DNA from 3 places in the Parageobacillus sp. G301 genome. Region 1 is predicted to be linked to each of the others. Evidence: riboswitches for the same ligand, from Rfam matches in the RefSeq annotation. Region 1 holds a riboswitch; each other region holds the start of a gene.
The links. Region 1 has a riboswitch for cobalamin ahead of QSJ37_RS15260 (ABC transporter substrate-binding protein). Riboswitches for the same ligand answer to the same signal wherever they lie in the genome.

Region 1 (5,687 bases):
AGACAACTAGATGATATGATGTTAATATAATTATACAGAAAGAAGGTGCAATAATCAGTGAAACGATGCTTGCTTAAAAATGCGGTTATATATGCGGAAACAGGAAAAATCGAGCAGGGATATGTGCTGACAGAGGGAGACAAAGTGATTGAAGTAGGGCCGATGTCCTCATGCCCAGCTTCTAGTGAAGCAGAGGTGATAGAGCTTGACCCAAGCTTCTCCATTGTACCAGGGTTTATTGATGTCCATATCCATGGAGCATCTGGAGCCGATGTAATGGATGCGACAGACGAATCGTTGCGCACAATGGCAAAAACATTGCCAAAGGAAGGAACAACAAGTTTTTTAGCGACGACGATGACCGCACCGATTGCGGATATTGAACGTGCTTTGCAAAACGTTGCGCAATATATATATAGAAGCAATCCACCTGGAGAAGCAGAGGTGCTTGGCATTCATTTAGAAGGTCCATTTATTTCTCCAAAACGCTCGGGAGCGCAGCATCCAAAAAATATTATTGAACCAAATATCGAATTATTTCAAAAGTGGCAGAACATCGCGAATGGACATATTCGCCTTGTCACGCTGGCGCCGGAAGAAAAGAATGGATTGGCGCTTGCGGCATACTTAAAAGAAACTGGTGTCGTCGCCTCGATCGGTCATTCCGATGCGGTTTACGAACAAGTAACCGCCGCCATTCAATCAGGAGTGACCCATGCCACTCATTTATTCAACGGCATGCGCGGTATTCATCATCGCGAGCCGGGAGTTGCCGGAGCGGTTCTTATGCACGATGAAGTTGTATGTGAACTAATTGTCGATGGAATTCATGTTGCGCCGGAAATGGTTCGTTTTGCGTACAAAATGAAAGGCAGTGATGGCCTCATATTAATTACGGATGCGATGCGCGCGAAATGTCTCGGCGCCGGTATATATGAACTTGGTGGCCAAGATGTCATTGTTCAAGGAGAAAAAGCAACATTACGAGATGGCACGTTGGCTGGAAGCATCTTAAAATTAGGCGATGCGGTGAAAAACGCCATGTCTTTTACCGGATGCACGCTGGAAGATATTATCAGCATGGCTAGCTGGAATCCAGCAAAGCAGTTAGGCGTTTCAGACAAAAAAGGAAGCATCCGCGCCGGGAAAGATGCTGATCTTGTCGTATTAGACGAACAGCATCATGTTGTGATGACGATATGCCGTGGTAAACTTGCCTATTCAAAATAAAAAAGGGGGGATCGGACGATGAAATTAATTGAAGCAGCCAACTACGAAGAGATGAGCCAGAAAGCGGCTGACATCATTATTGCCCAGGTAAAGGAAAAGCCTGATTCCGTTCTTGGTCTTGCCACGGGATCGACAATGCTTGGCACATATAAACAATTAGTCGAGGATCATCGCCAAAACGGAACATCTTATCGAAACGTTCGTACGGTCAATTTAGATGAATATATTGGTTTGTCGCCCGATCACCCGAACAGCTATCGTTACTATATGAATCAACATTTATTTTCCCATATCGATATCCCGCTTTCGCAAACATATATTCCAAATGGAGCGAGCGATGATGTGAAAGCGGAATGTCAGCGCTATGAACAGCTAATTGAAAATTTGGGAGGAATTGATTTACAGCTGTTAGGAATTGGAAGAAACGGACATATTGGTTTTAATGAGCCGGGGACATCGTTTTCGACACCGACGCATGTAGTCGAACTGGCGCCGTCAACCCGGCAAGCGAATGCTCGCTTTTTTCCATCTTTAGATGATGTACCGCGCCAAGCGATTACAATGGGAATCGCAACGATTATGAAAAGCCGTCATATATTGCTATTAGCGTCGGGAACGGCGAAAGCGCCAATTATGGCAAAGCTGTTCGAAGAAACCGTGACTACAGATGTGCCGGCATCGGTGCTTCATACTCATCCGAACGTCACGGTGATTGCTGATCAAGATGCATTGTCGCTTGTACCAGATGAAAAACGAAGGGTGTATGCAAAATGATTAGCAAAAACTCACCGCTTCCTATCTACTATCAATTAGAGCAAGGAATTAAAGAAATGATCGAAAAAGGGCAGCTCAAGCCGGGAGAAATGATTCCGTCCGAGCGGGAACTGGCGGAAACATACGATATTAGCCGAATGACTGTTCGGCAGGCGATCAATAACTTAGTGAATGATGGATATTTAGTAAGAAAACGCGGCAAAGGAACATTTGTTGCCGCGACAAAAATCGAACAGCCGTTGAAAGGGCTTACAAGTTTTTCAGAAGATATGCGCGCGCGCGGCATGGAACCTGGAACAAACGTGCTCGATTTCAACATTGTTCCTGCCAGCACGTCATTAGCACAGCTTTTGGACGTCCGCGAAGGAGCGGATCTTTACGAAATCCGCCGCGTCCGTCTTGCCGACGGGCTGCCGATGGCACTCGAAACATTATATATTCCATGTATGCTTGTTCCTCATTTAACCTACGAAATTGTAATCGGTTCCGTTTATGATTTTATTGAAAAAGAATTAGGGTTGGCCATTCAATCGGGCGTGCAGGTAATTGAAGCTTCCGTCGCCCGCAAGATGGAGGCGGAGCTGTTGCAAATAAAGGAAGGTGCGCCTGTATTGCTCATGCAGCGCAGAAGTTATTTAAATAACGGACGGCCTCTAGAAGTCGTCAAATCGGTTTATCGCGCCGACCGTTACAAATTGACGATTGAGATGGAACGCTGGAGCAAAACGGCTCGGTTTTGATTTTGCCTGCCTAACCAAAAATCCGAAAAGCCATACGTATATTCCCATGGCAAGATCGCCGCTGCGATAAAATGAACGACATTTTTACGCCATGAATGAAACTTGTTGTTCTTTTGTTACGTATATTTTTAATAAAAAAGGAGGAAAATCATATGTTTTCCCGGTCTCCAACTTGTTCCGTCTGCGGGAAGCCGATTGAAAAAAATGAACCTATCTACGTGCGCATGAGGTATCCGGTGTACAGAGGAATGGTAGAAATTAAGGCTTTCCTTCAGCAAGAAGGGACCATTATTTGCGATGGGTGTTTCTCGCAAAAAACAAATAATCATGAAAAATGAGAGGAGCTATACTATGTTTGGAAAAGTCGCCGCCGATGTGCTTGGATTAAGCGATATCGGCTCGGTTATTAAACCGGAAAACTATGATAAAGTCGATGCCGATGATTACGTGATGCATGAAGACGGGGAAAAGATTTATTTCTTAATTAAATCGAAGTCGGATGAGTATTGCTTTACCAATAAAGCGCTTATTCATTTGGATGGCACGAGCGCGACAAGCAAAAAACGCGTATTGCGCCGCTATGATTATTACAAACATACGATTTCCGACGTGTCGCTCGAAACGGCAGGCACGGTCGATTTAGACGTGGAGATTAAGTTTAAAATCGGCGCCCATGCCTATTCGATTGACGTCCATAAAAAGCATTTAGAAGAACTAAAAGATTTATATAAATCGCTGCTCGCCATCTCTGAGCTTTGCCATGAAAACAAAACGAAGCTCGAGTACGCGCATAAAAGTTTGGAATTGACGGCAAACGTATTCGGGCGAGTGAAAAGTGACACAAATAATTTCGTTGCCGATTTCAAAGCGGTGAATGAACTCGCGTTTCAATGGCTCGTTGACGCGAAAACAAAATATACGGTGAAAGACTTCGGCTTTGTGTTTGAACGGTATATTAATAATTAATTGTAGTAACCCCCGGATCGCTAAAAGTTCGGGGGTTTGAATGTCTTGAAAACAATGAAACTTTGAATTTTTTATTGCCAAACGATCTTTCTTCCTTTAATATTATAACTGTCAATTGTTCGACAATTTTATACAATAGCGGCAAGGTGCCGAATGGAGCGATTCGCTCTTAATGGCTTAATAGGGAATCTGGTGAAAGTCCAGAACTGTCCCCGCAACTGTAAATGCTGACGAAATGAAATCGCCACTGTACGGTGGAATGGCAAGCGCCGTTTGCCGTATGGGAAGGTTCAGAGTAGGATGAAGCATGAGTCAGTAGACCTGCCTTGTTCGCTTATGGTTTCCTATCTTCGGGGGGTGAGATGAGGAAACGGCAACGGTGGCTGCCTTCGTGTATACATATTGCCGTTTCTCGCTCATTCCGAGTTAGGAATGAGTTTTTTTATTTTACATAAAGAAGGGGGAACAAAAAATGAAAAAATGGAAACAGTATGTCATGTTGCTCGTATTCATCCTTACATTCGGCTTCTTGTTTGGATGTAATGGAGAGAACGCAAGTAAAGAGCCTGCAAAAAAAGAAGAACCGAAAACGGAACAAGCGGCGTTTCCGGTAACGGTAAAAGATGGATTAGGCGAGGATGTAACGATACAGTCTGAGCCAAAAAAAATCGTTTCCTTAATTCCAAGCAACACAGAGATTGCCTATGCGTTGGGATTAGGAGACAAAATCGTTGGCGTCAGCGATTTTGATAACTATCCGGAAGATGTAAAAAATAAGGAAAAAATAGGCGGCTTGGAGTTTAATGTAGAAAAAGTTATTTCGTTGAAGCCAGATTTAGTACTTGCCCATGCGTCTAGCGCACATAACTCGAAAGATGGGCTTCAGCAATTAAGAGATGCGGGTATTGCTGTATTGGTTGTCCATGACGCGAAAACGTTTGATGATGTATATCATTCAATCGAATTAATTGGCAAAGCGACAGGAACTGCGGACAAAGCACAAGAAATCATCCAAAATATGAAAACAAAATTAGAAGCTATAAAAGAAAAAGCAAAGCAAATTAAAGAAAAAGATCAAGCAAAAGTATGGGTCGAAATATCACCAGCTCCAGAAATTTATACTGCTGGAAAAGGAACGTTTATTGATGAGATGCTCCAGGCGATCTCCGCGAAAAATGTCGCCGGTGATTTAGAAGGGTGGCCGATGGTTACGGAAGAAAAAGCGGTCGCGTACAAGCCGGATGTCATTATTACAACATACGGCGGAGCGAAGCAAGTGTTGGACCGTCCTGCTTGGAAAGATGTCCCGGCGGTGAAAAACAAACGGGTGTATGATGTAAATACAGACTTAGTAAGCCGTCCAGGTCCACGTTTGATCGAAGGAGTAGAGGAACTTGCAAAAACAATTTACCCGGATATTTTTAAGTAATATATGGATGTATGCAGTTGCAATAACGGTCGTTATTACTTCGCTCTTGCTGGGGATATCGATAGGTTCTCTATCGATTCCCTTTTCTACTATTATCAAGATTATTTTTTCGATCTCGTTTGGGTTGCCGTTGCCCGGCGATGTTCCCGATGATCTCGTGCAAATCGTGATGGCGATCCGCCTTCCACGCGTTGTGCTCGCGTTTCTTGTCGGGGCGTCGCTGGCGGTCGCGGGAGCGGCGTTTCAAGGGCTGTTAAAAAATGCGCTTGCCGATCCGTATACGCTCGGCGTGTCGTCAGGTGCTTCCGTCGGCGCTGTTTTTGTCATTTTCTTCGGTATTCAATTGCCGCTATTTGGTACATTTACGCTTCCTATTGTCAGCATTATATTTGGCCTTGTGACGCTCGTGCTTGTTCTTTTATTTACACGAGCGGTGGAGCGAAAAATGTCCGTAGAGACCATCATCCTAGTTGGAATTATGTTCGGGGCGTTTTTCAGCGCGCTTATTTCATTAATGATTGCGCTAACCGGAGAAGAATTGCGGCAAA
Region 2 (5,687 bases), on a different contig from region 1:
GGCAATCACAACAAGCATGAAAATCGCGCAAAGCGTTGCATCAATGTAGTCGTTCATAATGATTTGCCGCATTTGTGCTTCATTGGTTGCAGGTGCTAAAATTTTGCCTTGATTTAATGCATCTTTAAAGGCATTAGCATGAGCTAGAAAACCGATTTTTGGATTGCTATGGAACAGCTTTTGGTATCCTGCCGTCATCGTTACCACTAAAAGCCATGTCGTTGGGATCAATGTCACCCAAACATATGCTTTTTTGCCCATTTTGAATAAAATCGTCGTTCCAAATAAAAGCGCAATTCCTGCCAACATTTGGTTCGCGATACCAAAAAGCGGCCACAATGTATTAATACCGCCAAGAGGATCGACTACCCCTTGATATAAGAAATACCCCCAAGCTAATACACATAATGTAGTCGCGATAATATTGGAAACTAGCGAATCTGTTTTTCCAAGCGGTTTGTAGAAAGTGCCCATAATATCTTGAATCATAAAGCGGCCTACACGTGTTCCAGCATCAATTGTTGTTAAAATAAAGAGCGCTTCGAACAAAATTGCGAAATGATACCAGAATGCCATTAATGTTTTTCCACCGATCACTTTAGAGAGAATGACAGCCATTCCGATCGCTAGTGTCGGCGCCCCGCCAGTACGCGATAAAATCGTCTGCTCGCCGACATCTTTTGCAAGTTCTGTTAGCATATCAGGCGTAATTGTAAATCCCCATGAAGACACGACTTTTGCTGCTTGCACAACATCCTGCCCGATGACAGCAGCCGGGCTGTTGATGGCAAAATACGCACCCGGAGTCAGCACACATGCTGCCACCATCGCCATGACAGCAACGAACGATTCCATTAACATGGCTCCATAGCCGATCGGGCGGGCATGGCTCTCCATCTCAATCATTTTTGGCGTTGTACCGGACGAAACAAGTGCATGGAATCCAGACACCGCACCACAGGCAATCGTAATAAATAAGAATGGGAATAAGTCACCAGCAAACACAGGACCAGTGCCGTCAACAAATTTCGTCAGCGCCGGCATTTGCAAGTCTGGAGCAACAACTAAAATTCCTAGCGCTAAACCAACAATCGTCCCGATTTTTAAGAACGTACTCAAATAGTCGCGCGGCGCAAGCAGCAGCCACACCGGCAAAGCAGATGCGACAAATCCGTAAGCAATCATTAAAATCGCGATCGTTTCACCTTTCAATGTAAAGACTTTCGCTAATGTCGGGTGCTCCGCCACATATTGTCCAGCGACAAGAGAAACAAGAAGCAGAATAAATCCCATTAATGAAGCTTCCGCCACACGCCCTGGACGAATAAAGCGCATGTAAACTCCCATCAAAATCGCAATTGGAATCGTTGCGGCAATCGTAAACATTCCCCAAGGGCTTCCTACAAGCGCTTTTACTACTACCAATGCTAAAACAGCTAATAAAATAATCATGATTCCTAAAATACCAAGCGATGCAATGAACCCTGTAACCGGGCCAATTTCTTCCTTCACCATTTCGCCAAGCGATTTACCATTGCGCCGCATAGACGCAAATAAAATAATAAAATCTTGGACAGCTCCGCCTAAAACAACGCCGATAATAATCCAAAGCGTGCCAGGCAAATATCCCATTTGCGCTGCTAAAATCGGTCCGACAAGCGGTCCGGCGCCAGCGATCGCCGCAAAATGATGGCCGAATAATACCCATTTGTTTGTCGGCACATAATCTTTTCCATCATTAAACACTTCCGCAGGCGTTTTGCGACTGTCATCAAGTTCAAATACTTTGCGAGCGATAAATTTACTATAAAAACGGTACGCTACTGCATACGTACAGACAGCAGCGACAATCAGCCAAATCGCATTTACCGTCTCGCCGCGGTTCAATGCAAGAACGGCAAACCCTGCCGCTCCAAGAGCGGAAATAAGCCCCCAAAGCAAGGCCGATTTTAATCCTTTCACGTCTTTTCCCCCTTTGTTGTTTTAATAATATTATATTAACTATTCTGAAAAATTTAAAGAATATTTTCTAAATATTATAAAGATAAATATTTTTATAGTCGTTTTATTACCATATCTTTTTTACTCTGAACATTCCTGCCTAATATTAATTTGTTGAATTTTGGATAACTGTTTTATTATTCCAAAAAGTATAAAGTAGTTTTATTTGTTAAAAATGTAATATTAAGAAGATAATCATGAGTTTTTTGCGCAATGATTATATCTTCTTTTTTCGATTGCAACAACAAACAACACAAAGCAAAGGGTTAGGAAACGTGAAGGCAATAGAACAGTTAATGTGGAGCATTGCATTGCCTGGATTGGGCCAACTTCTCAATAAAAAATACTTCAAAGGCACTTTGTTTATTTTGTTGGAATTTCTCATTAACGTACAATCGCGATTCAATGAAGCAATTCGATTAAGCTTTTTAGGGAACAACAAAGAAGCGATTGATGTCGTTGATTTCCAATGGTTAATGTTCTATCCATGTTTATACTTTTACGCCATGTGGGATGCGGTAAAAGATGCGGGAGGGGGACAGTCCCCCTACTCCTTTCTTCCCTATGTGTTCTCTGCCTATTTCGTCACGATCGCTCTTATGTATTCCGCACATATTAAAATTTTCGAAATCGTTTTCGGTCCTATTTGGCTTCCGACGCTTTTTGTCATTCCAGGGGTATGCATTGGATTGCTACTTCAATTTTTGTTGCTAAAATTTCGAACTTCCCGCAAATGAGGAATGCCTTCCCACTAGAAAAGCATTCCTCATTTTTTCATGCCCTTACAAAAAATAGTTGAATTTTCCATCGTTTTATTATATGCTTGTACCAACAGCAACAACACTATATATTGTGTTATAAACTAAGGAAACAACTAAATATAGTATAAAAACCGCAAGCAATGGTGTCCATCCGGACTTAATAGGGAATCTGGTGAGAATCCAGAACTGCCCCCGCAACTGTATGTGTGGACGAAATGGAACATCCACTGTATGCGAAAGCTCGTTTGGGCACGCATATGGGAAGGATCCAAAGTAGGAAGAAGCACGAGTCAGGAGACCTGCCTTGCTTGGTTGCGTTTCATGTTCTCCGGGGTGCGAGAAGATGAAACGATGGTGGAAAAGGGCTTCACCTACCCTTTTTATGCTGTCGTTTCATCCACTCGTTGACCCGAGTGGATTTTTTTATGGATGACAAGGAGGAGAAAATGATGGCGTTGCAAACAAGCAATACGATGATTACGAAAGAAAATGGACAAGCGGAACCATTTTCCCGTGAGAAACTCATTTCCTTTATCCGCCGCACGACGAGCGATTTTCCGCACTTACGGACAGACGACTATATCGAACGCATCATCCGCGTGATCGAACATAAAGAGGCTATTTCTGTCGAGCAGCTCTTTCATTACCTCATACTCGAGGGGCTTTCCTACATTAGCGAAACGGAACCGGAATGGACATTTGTCTGCGCCCGCATTTATTTAAAACAACTATATAAAGAAGCGGCAAAGCAGCGCGGATACGACGAAGCGAAACGCTACGGCAGCCTTTATGATTTAATTGCTGCACTTGTCGAAAAGGGAGTGTATCATCGTTCCCTTTTGGAAGATTATACAAAAGAAGAAATCACGAAACTCGCCAAACTTATCGATCCCAAAAAAGACAAGCTGTTTACCTATATCGGCTTGCGCACATTCGCCGATCGCTACCTTGCCCGCGACTATGAACGCAACTTATATGAGCTTCCGCAAGAGCGGTTTCTCATCATCGCGATGACGCTAATGGCCAAAGAGCCAAAGCAGCGCCGTTTTGCCCTCATCCAAGAAGCATACTGGGCTTTAAGCAACTTGTACATGACCGTTGCCACACCAACTTTGGCAAACGCCGGCAAAAGCTACGGACAACTGTCAAGCTGTTTTGTCGATACAGTCGATGACAGCCTGCAAGGCATTTACGACAGCAACACCGACATTGCTAACCTTTCGAAATCCGGCGGCGGAATCGGCGTCTATCTCGGCAAAATCAGAAGCCGCGGCAGCGATATCAAAGGCTTTAAAGGCGTTTCGTCCGGCGTTATTCCATGGATGAAGCAACTCAATAACACCTCCGTCAGTGTTGACCAATTAGGGCAGCGAAAAGGGGCGATTTCCGTTTATTTGGATGTTTGGCATAAAGACATTTTCGCTTTTTTGGACGCGAAATTAAATAATGGCGATGAACGAATGAGAACACATGATTTGTTTACGGGCGTCTGCATCCCAGATTTATTTATGGAGCAAGTAGAAAAACGCGGCGATTGGTACTTGTTTGACCCCCATGAAGTGCGCAAAGTGATGGGATTTAGTTTGGAAGACTTTTATGATGAGGAAAAAGGCAGCGGAAGCTTCCGCAGAAAATATTGGCAATGCGTCCAAGAAGAGGGCCTTTCGAAAGAAAAAGTGCCAGCGATCGAAATAATGAAAAGCATTATGCGCAGCCAGTTAGAATCCGGCACACCATTTATGTTTTACCGCGACGAAGTGAACCGGAAAAACCCGAACGCGCATCTCGGCATGATTTACTGCAGCAACCTTTGTACAGAAATCGCGCAAAACCAAAGCCCGACCGTCGTGGAAAAACAATATACGAAAGATGGAAAGATTATCATTGAAAAAATCCCAGGCGATTTCGTTGTTTGCAATTTGTCTTCCGTCAATCTTGCCCGCGCCGTCACCGACGGTGTACTCGAGCGGCTCATCCCGATCCAAATGCGCATGCTCGATAACGTCATTGACTTAAATAATATCCCGGTATTACAAGCGAAACTCACCAATCAAAAATACCGCGCCGTCGGACTTGGCACGTTCGGCTGGCATCATTTGCTTGCGTTAAAAGGCATTCGCTGGGAATCAGACGAAGCGGTTGAATACGCGGACAAGCTGTACGAAAGAATTGCCTACTTAGCGATCCAAACAAGCATGGAGCTTGCAAAAGAAAAAGGAAGATATCCGGCGTTTCCAGGTTCCGACTGGCAGACGGGCGCTTATTTTGATAAACGCGGATACCGCCGCAACGACAACGTCGACTGGGACACGCTGAAAAAACAAGTTGCCAAATACGGCATGCGCAACGGCTATGTGATGGCGATTGCGCCAAACGCTTCGACGTCAATTATCGCCGGCAGCACCGCCAGCATCGATCCGATCTTTTTAAAAGTGTACGCCGAAGAAAAGAAAGATTACAAAATTCCAGTTACCGTGCCCGACCTCAACTCCGAAACAACGTGGTACTATAAATCAGCTTACCATATCGACCAGCATTGGAGCATTAAACAAAATGCGGCGCGCCAACGCCATATCGACCAAGCGATTTCGTTTAATTTTTACGTGTTGAACACCATCAAAGCAAAAGAGCTGTTGGATCTTCATCTCACCGCATGGAAGTCAGGACTAAAAACAACGTATTACGTCCGCTCTACTTCCAGCACGATCGATGAATGTGAATCATGCGCAAGTTAATGCCAAGGGGGAATAAAACATGGCACATCCATTAACGAAGCGGATCATCATGGACCCAGAAGCACCAAACCGCTCAACGCGAATCATTAACGGCAAAAGTTCGAATGTCTTAAACTGGGATGATATCGCCTATCCTTGGGCTTACGCCAAATATAAAAGAATGCTGGCAAACTTTTGGACACCGTTTGAG
Region 3 (5,687 bases), on a different contig from region 1:
AAGAAATTCCAAACGACGACCGTAAGCAGCCCTTCTGTAATCGCCAGTGGTATTTGCGTGACAGCAAAAATGCCGGCAAATTTGGCAAACGAAGCGAAAACCCCGCCTGACGCGTCCGGAAACGCCAACGCTAATTGCAATGAAGTGACAACATATGTGGCCAAATCAGAGAAAAATGCGGCAAAAAATATCGTCCAACGCCGCGGTATATTCCACTTTTTCCCGAAACGATAAATGCCATACGCCACAATCGGGCCAATGACCGCCATGGACATGGCATTCGCTCCTAATGTCGTCAATCCGCCATGTGCCAGCAATAACGCTTGAAACAGCAATACGATGCTTCCCATCACCACCATCGTCCATGGACCAAACAGCACCGCGCCGAGCCCCACCCCCGTTGGATGTGAGCTGCTTCCAGTAACGGATGGAATTTTTAAGGCGGACAGCACAAACGCAAATGCCCCCGACAGCGCAATGAGCAGCTTTAGTTCCGGACGCTCACGAGTAATACGAATAAGTGAACGCATACCGATGATCAAAAACGGCAAAAACACAAGCCACCAAAAAATCGCCCATCCAACTGGCAAAAATCCTTCCATAATATGCATCGCAAATGCCGATGAATTTTCAGAGAAAGTAAAATAGACAACTAGGCCAAAAAGGAAAAGGGCGGATTTCCATTTTCTCATGCTTTCGTTCCTCCCGTTGCTTTACATAATTTCGAGATTCCTAGAGGGGCGTTTGATTGTTTTGACATCATCAATCCTTGTTTCTCTTCATAACGGTACGTTATCATTTCTTCCAACCATTCCCCATCTCGCAAATGCCTTCGCACAAGCTCCCTTCCTTTTTCCGGCGTCACACCGTTGTACCATACGCCTTCAGGGTAAACGATGACTACACACGCGTCTTGGCAACGACCATTGCAGCGAGTCCGCGTCGTATGTACAATGCCATCTAACTCCAGCATCGCGATTTCTTCGCGGATGGCAAGCGTTACTTCTTCTCCCCCTTTACGAATGCAGCTGCCTCCATTGCAAATCAGCACATGATGTTTCATTCCGATTAAGTTCCATGTTGTCATGTTAAATCTCTCCTTTTTTGCAAAATAAAAAGCACCTCTATACGCAGAGGTGCAGAAAAATGCATACAAATATAGCAAAAAAAGTATACCATTCTCCCGCACGTCTACCTATAATCCCGTAGGTATCCGTCCGAACAAATAAGGCAGGTCTCCTGACTTAGGATCATCGCTTTATTGCGCCTTCCCGAAGTTTCCTTCAGTGACATTATGCAACAAAGCTCCCCATCACAGTGGCGGGTACCGTGACGGATTTTCACCGTACTTCCCTTTTAAGCCTATTCTCTAATGAGAAAGGCACCTTATTTGTTTGGCATATAATGTCGATTTTTCAAAGAACATTTCTGTTATTCATAGTAGTACAAATTTTCAAATATCGTCAACCACTTTTTTTCAATAAGCCCGTTTTCGCCAATACAATCCCGTCTTGATCAGCGTACACATAGGCGCCTGGCTCCCAACGAACGCCGCCAAATTCGAGCGCAACGTCCCGTTTTCCCTTTCCTTCTTTTTTGCTTTTCACCGGGCAAGTGCCAATCGCCATCACCCCAAGCGGCATATTGGCGATTTCTGCGGAATCGCGAATGCATCCGTGAATAATCACCCCGGCAAGCCCGCGCTCACAAGCGATCTGGGCAAGACGGTCTCCGAGCAGCGCGCAATTTCGCGAACCTTTTCCGTCTACGACCAATACGGTGCCCGCTGGAACAGTTTCGAGCGCCTCACGAACGAGCACATTATCTTCAAATACATCGACCGTCGCGATTGGTCCGGAAAATTCCGCTTTGCCGCCGTAAGATTGCATCGGCAGCTGGCATACTTGCAATTCGCTTAAAAATTCATCGCATAAATCAGCTGTTTTCATCACAATCTCCTCCTTGCTATGTCTTATATTTGACATCCTTTGTCAAAAATCCTTCTTTTTCAACAAAAAAAAACAGACAAGCGACATTGCTTGTCTGTTAGAGACTGGGCTAGCTGGATTCGAACCAGCGCATCACGGAGTCAAAGTCCGTTGCCTTACCGCTTGGCTATAGCCCAATATTATCATGTTCTTGCCAAACTGTTTATGAGATGATTTGTACATTTGTAGTATATCCAGAAGTTTTTGTCTCTATGTATAAAAACATCTAAGTTTCATCCGCTTTTCATTTTTTACTCATTTCAGTATGGGCAAAATCCTTTTTTCAAATAATATATTTATCTTGATGTAGTTGGCAGATCATTAAAAACGTTTGGCCGTTACAAAATAGGACCACACTTTTCCTTAATAAACAACCGTGCTTTGTTCGTGGACATTATCCTGGCATTTTTCTCAATAAAGTACAATCAAAACGCTTGATAGCGTATGTTTTTTAATCATAATTTTTTTATTTTTACAGTTTTTTAAACTTAATTCCATATTCACTTTACCCTTATTTTTTACAATAACCATGTCGAAAGAAACCCATTTTAGAACGGGAGAGTGAAGAATCAGTGAAAAAATCAACAAAAATCGGTTTGTCTCTTTCTATGTCGTTAGGATTGCTGGCCACCTATTTTTCGACAGAAGCCAGTGCTGCTGAACAGAACCGCCATCCATCCACATTGCAGCCTATCGTCGAGAACGTCGAAGTCATCGCCCACCGCGGCGCTTCCGGCTATGCACCTGAACATACATTGGTTGCGTATGAAAAAGCCATTCAGATGAAAGCGGATTATGTAGAGTTAGATTTGCATATGACGAAAGATGGGGAATTGGTTGCGATTCATGATTCCACATTAACAAGAACAACGAACGTGGAAGAAGTGTATCCCAACCGTGCCCCTTGGAAGGTAAAAGACTTTACGCTTGCCGAAATCAAACGGCTGGATGCTGGATCTTGGTTTAATCAGACACATCCTGAATACGCCAAAAAACAGTATGCACAAGAGAAAATTCCAACCCTTCAAGAAGTCATTGACTTCATTAAAAAGAAAGATCGCAAAGTAGCTCTGTACATAGAAACGAAGGACCCGGATGTATATCCAGGAATGGAAGAAAAACTGGTCGATATATTAAAAAAGAACGGATATTTAAAAAAAGGAAAAGTAATTTTCCAATCATTCAGCGAAGCAAGCTTAAGAAAACTGCAGGAAATCGTTCCAGAGGACATTCCGCTTATCCAGCTTTTTAGCCCCAAAATGATTCAACGCAAAAATCTTGACGATGTCTTTAACCGAACGGCCGAATACGCAGAAGGAGTTGGGCCGGATTACTCTCTCGTTACCCCAACATTGATGCAGGAAGCCCACGAACGCAACATGATCGTCCATCCGTATACGGTGGATACACAAGACAAAATGATCGAACAATTATCTCTGGGCGTTGACGGCATGTTTACAGACTATCCCGATAAATTAGTAGAATTAAACAAAAAACCTTATATTTCCCATGGAATAGCAAGCGGGGAAGTAACGGATACTTCCGCCGTATTATGGGCACGGACAAACAAACCTGCAACCGTACAATTTGAAATTTCCGAAAATGCGTCCATTCAACACAAAATAATAAAAAAGGCCAAAGCGGTTTCGAAACACGATTTCACCGTACAGGTAAATGTAACAGGATTGAAACCGGACACCACCTATTACTATCGCGCACAGGCTCTTCCAGGCTCTTATCAAGTAACAGGAAGTTTCAAAACAGCCCCAACGTCCAATGACATAAAGCCCCTCACAATCGTCTGGGGTGGTGACACAGGAGGCCAGGGGAAAATTCCTCCATTTCGTTCTTTTGCGGCAATGGCAGAATTGAAACCAGATTTCTTCTTATTCAGTGGAGATACGATTTACGCGGATAATGCGACTCCGGCGGTTCCAGCCCCGCCGTCAAAAAACATCGAAGACTTCTGGGCAAAATATAAGGAAAACCGCACAGATCCCAACTTGCGAAAGCTGCTTCAATCAACAAGTGTTTATGCGATTTGGGATGATCACGAGGTCACCAATGATTTTTCTGGACCGATTGAGCCCCTCACTTCGACGGGATTTCGGGCGTTCACCGATTATTGGCCGATGTTAACAGAGCGGAGTACATCCGGCAAGCTTTATCATAAATTTTCATGGGGAAATACGCTCGATTTGTTCATCTTAAATAATCGCGGCTACCGTGATCCTAATACACAGCCGGACAGCCATGAAAAAACGATGCTTGGTAAAGAGCAATTGGAATGGTTAAAACGGGAGTTGGCCAATTCGGATGCTCAAGTCAAGCTTATTGCTTCTTCCGTTCCTATTTCGATTCCAACAGGAAAACCGCATGCGCGTGATGGATGGGCAAACGGCAACCATATCGATCCAAATGACCAAACTGGATATGAGCATGAATTTGCTAAACTTTCTACATTTATTACAGACAACAAGATAAAGAACGTCTATTTTGTCACAGCCGATGTGCATTTTGCGGATATCATCGAATACGATCCTGACCATAACGGAACCATCGATTATCGAGAACTGATAAGTGGACCGATTGGGGCCGCGATGGGCCAGCCGTCAGCGCTTGACCCTACATTTGGACCGAAGCGATTGTATGCCGAGGGAGGATTTTTTAATTTCGGTGTGATCAAAATTAATCCAGAACGCAAACAAATAACTACCGAAATTCGCGATGAAAATGGACGCGTCCATTTTCATATCGACTTTCCAATTGAACCGTAATAATCACATTATATAAACAAAGCTGAAGCAAAGGGGGGCGTTTACTTTTGCTTCAGCCTCTTTTTTTCGCTGCTGTCCTCTCCCAATATGCTTGCCAAAACACGTTCCATCTTCGCTTATTTGTTGCTCGATCGTAAACTATCTTGAAAGAAAACATGTCCTCCCGCCCCATCAATCGTTAAGCGCTCCGATGACGTCATCGTAATCATAAGGCGATACAAAAGTTCAGGTTTCAACAAAAGGATATCTCCGCCGCCATTAAGATTGGGAAACCACCTATTGTGGACGATATCATCATGTCCTTATTTCTGCAGGCGTGTTTGGACAACATAGAGAAATACGATAAAGCCAATCACGAAAATGACGGTCATATAAAGAAAGAATTGATTCCATCCATCTTCCTGCAACTCTTCCGCAGCTATGCGCTGCGTCGGCGGCTTTCCTTTTCCAAACGCTTCGATGTCCGCCTGGGCGAGCGACAACGGTTTTGTAAGTGAACAAATTCCTGTGACCCAGTCCGTATCGTCGTACGCATATACAAGATACTCTTTTCCAACTTCAAACGGATACCCGCAATCTCCCCCACCGAAGCCGGTGTACACGACAACATGTGTTTCATTTATCCCTTTCCACGTACGATCGACCGAAAAAACAACCGCGCGCTGCGAAACTGGCTCTCTGATTTCTGGTTCTTTTCTCGTTGTTTCATAAATACGAACGACCTTCCCAGAAAACACCGCGTCACTTTTCGTAAACTCTTCCGACGGAAAACGTGGCGGGACGCAGTCACACGCATACGTCCGCGCTCCCCCATACAGGCAAAAAAGGACAGCAATGCCAAGAACCCAACACCAGCATCGTTTCATTAAACCACCTTTTTTATATTAGTCGCATCAAAAGGGCAGGTGGTTACGCATTAGCC

Region 2: linked by a shared signal. The riboswitch ahead of QSJ37_RS08200 (ribonucleoside-diphosphate reductase subunit alpha) and the one ahead of QSJ37_RS15260 (ABC transporter substrate-binding protein) in region 1 are both predicted to bind cobalamin.
Region 3: linked by a shared signal. The riboswitch ahead of QSJ37_RS03280 ((2Fe-2S) ferredoxin domain-containing protein) and the one ahead of QSJ37_RS15260 (ABC transporter substrate-binding protein) in region 1 are both predicted to bind cobalamin.

Annotation. Positions count from the first base shown of each region.
Region 1 covers NZ_BSDB01000002.1:1,259,224-1,264,910, forward strand. Annotated here, with positions in the region: gene nagA (N-acetylglucosamine-6-phosphate deacetylase) at 58-1,230, shown strand; gene nagB (glucosamine-6-phosphate deaminase) at 1,249-2,004, shown strand; gene QSJ37_RS15245 (GntR family transcriptional regulator) at 2,001-2,744, shown strand; gene QSJ37_RS15250 (hypothetical protein) at 2,897-3,082, shown strand; gene QSJ37_RS15255 (PH domain-containing protein) at 3,096-3,710, shown strand; cobalamin riboswitch at 3,839-4,053, shown strand; gene QSJ37_RS15260 (ABC transporter substrate-binding protein) at 4,183-5,139, shown strand; gene QSJ37_RS15265 (FecCD family ABC transporter permease) at 5,105-5,687, shown strand, end outside.
Region 2 covers NZ_BSDB01000001.1:1,610,232-1,615,918, forward strand. Annotated here, with positions in the region: gene QSJ37_RS08190 (carbon starvation CstA family protein) at 1-1,962, opposite strand, end outside; gene QSJ37_RS08195 (hypothetical protein) at 2,277-2,738, shown strand; cobalamin riboswitch at 2,886-3,083, shown strand; gene QSJ37_RS08200 (ribonucleoside-diphosphate reductase subunit alpha) at 3,212-5,497, shown strand; gene QSJ37_RS08205 (ribonucleotide-diphosphate reductase subunit beta) at 5,517-5,687, shown strand, end outside.
Region 3 covers NZ_BSDB01000001.1:611,395-617,081, forward strand. Annotated here, with positions in the region: gene QSJ37_RS03275 (energy-coupling factor ABC transporter permease) at 1-692, opposite strand, end outside; gene QSJ37_RS03280 ((2Fe-2S) ferredoxin domain-containing protein) at 689-1,087, opposite strand; cobalamin riboswitch at 1,213-1,404, opposite strand; gene rraA (ribonuclease E activity regulator RraA) at 1,464-1,949, opposite strand; tRNA gene QSJ37_RS03290 (tRNA-Gln) at 2,054-2,125, opposite strand; gene QSJ37_RS03295 (glycerophosphodiester phosphodiesterase family protein) at 2,561-4,765, shown strand; gene QSJ37_RS03300 (hypothetical protein) at 4,882-5,004, opposite strand; gene QSJ37_RS03305 (hypothetical protein) at 5,068-5,631, opposite strand; gene QSJ37_RS03310 (helix-turn-helix transcriptional regulator) at 5,675-5,687, opposite strand, start outside.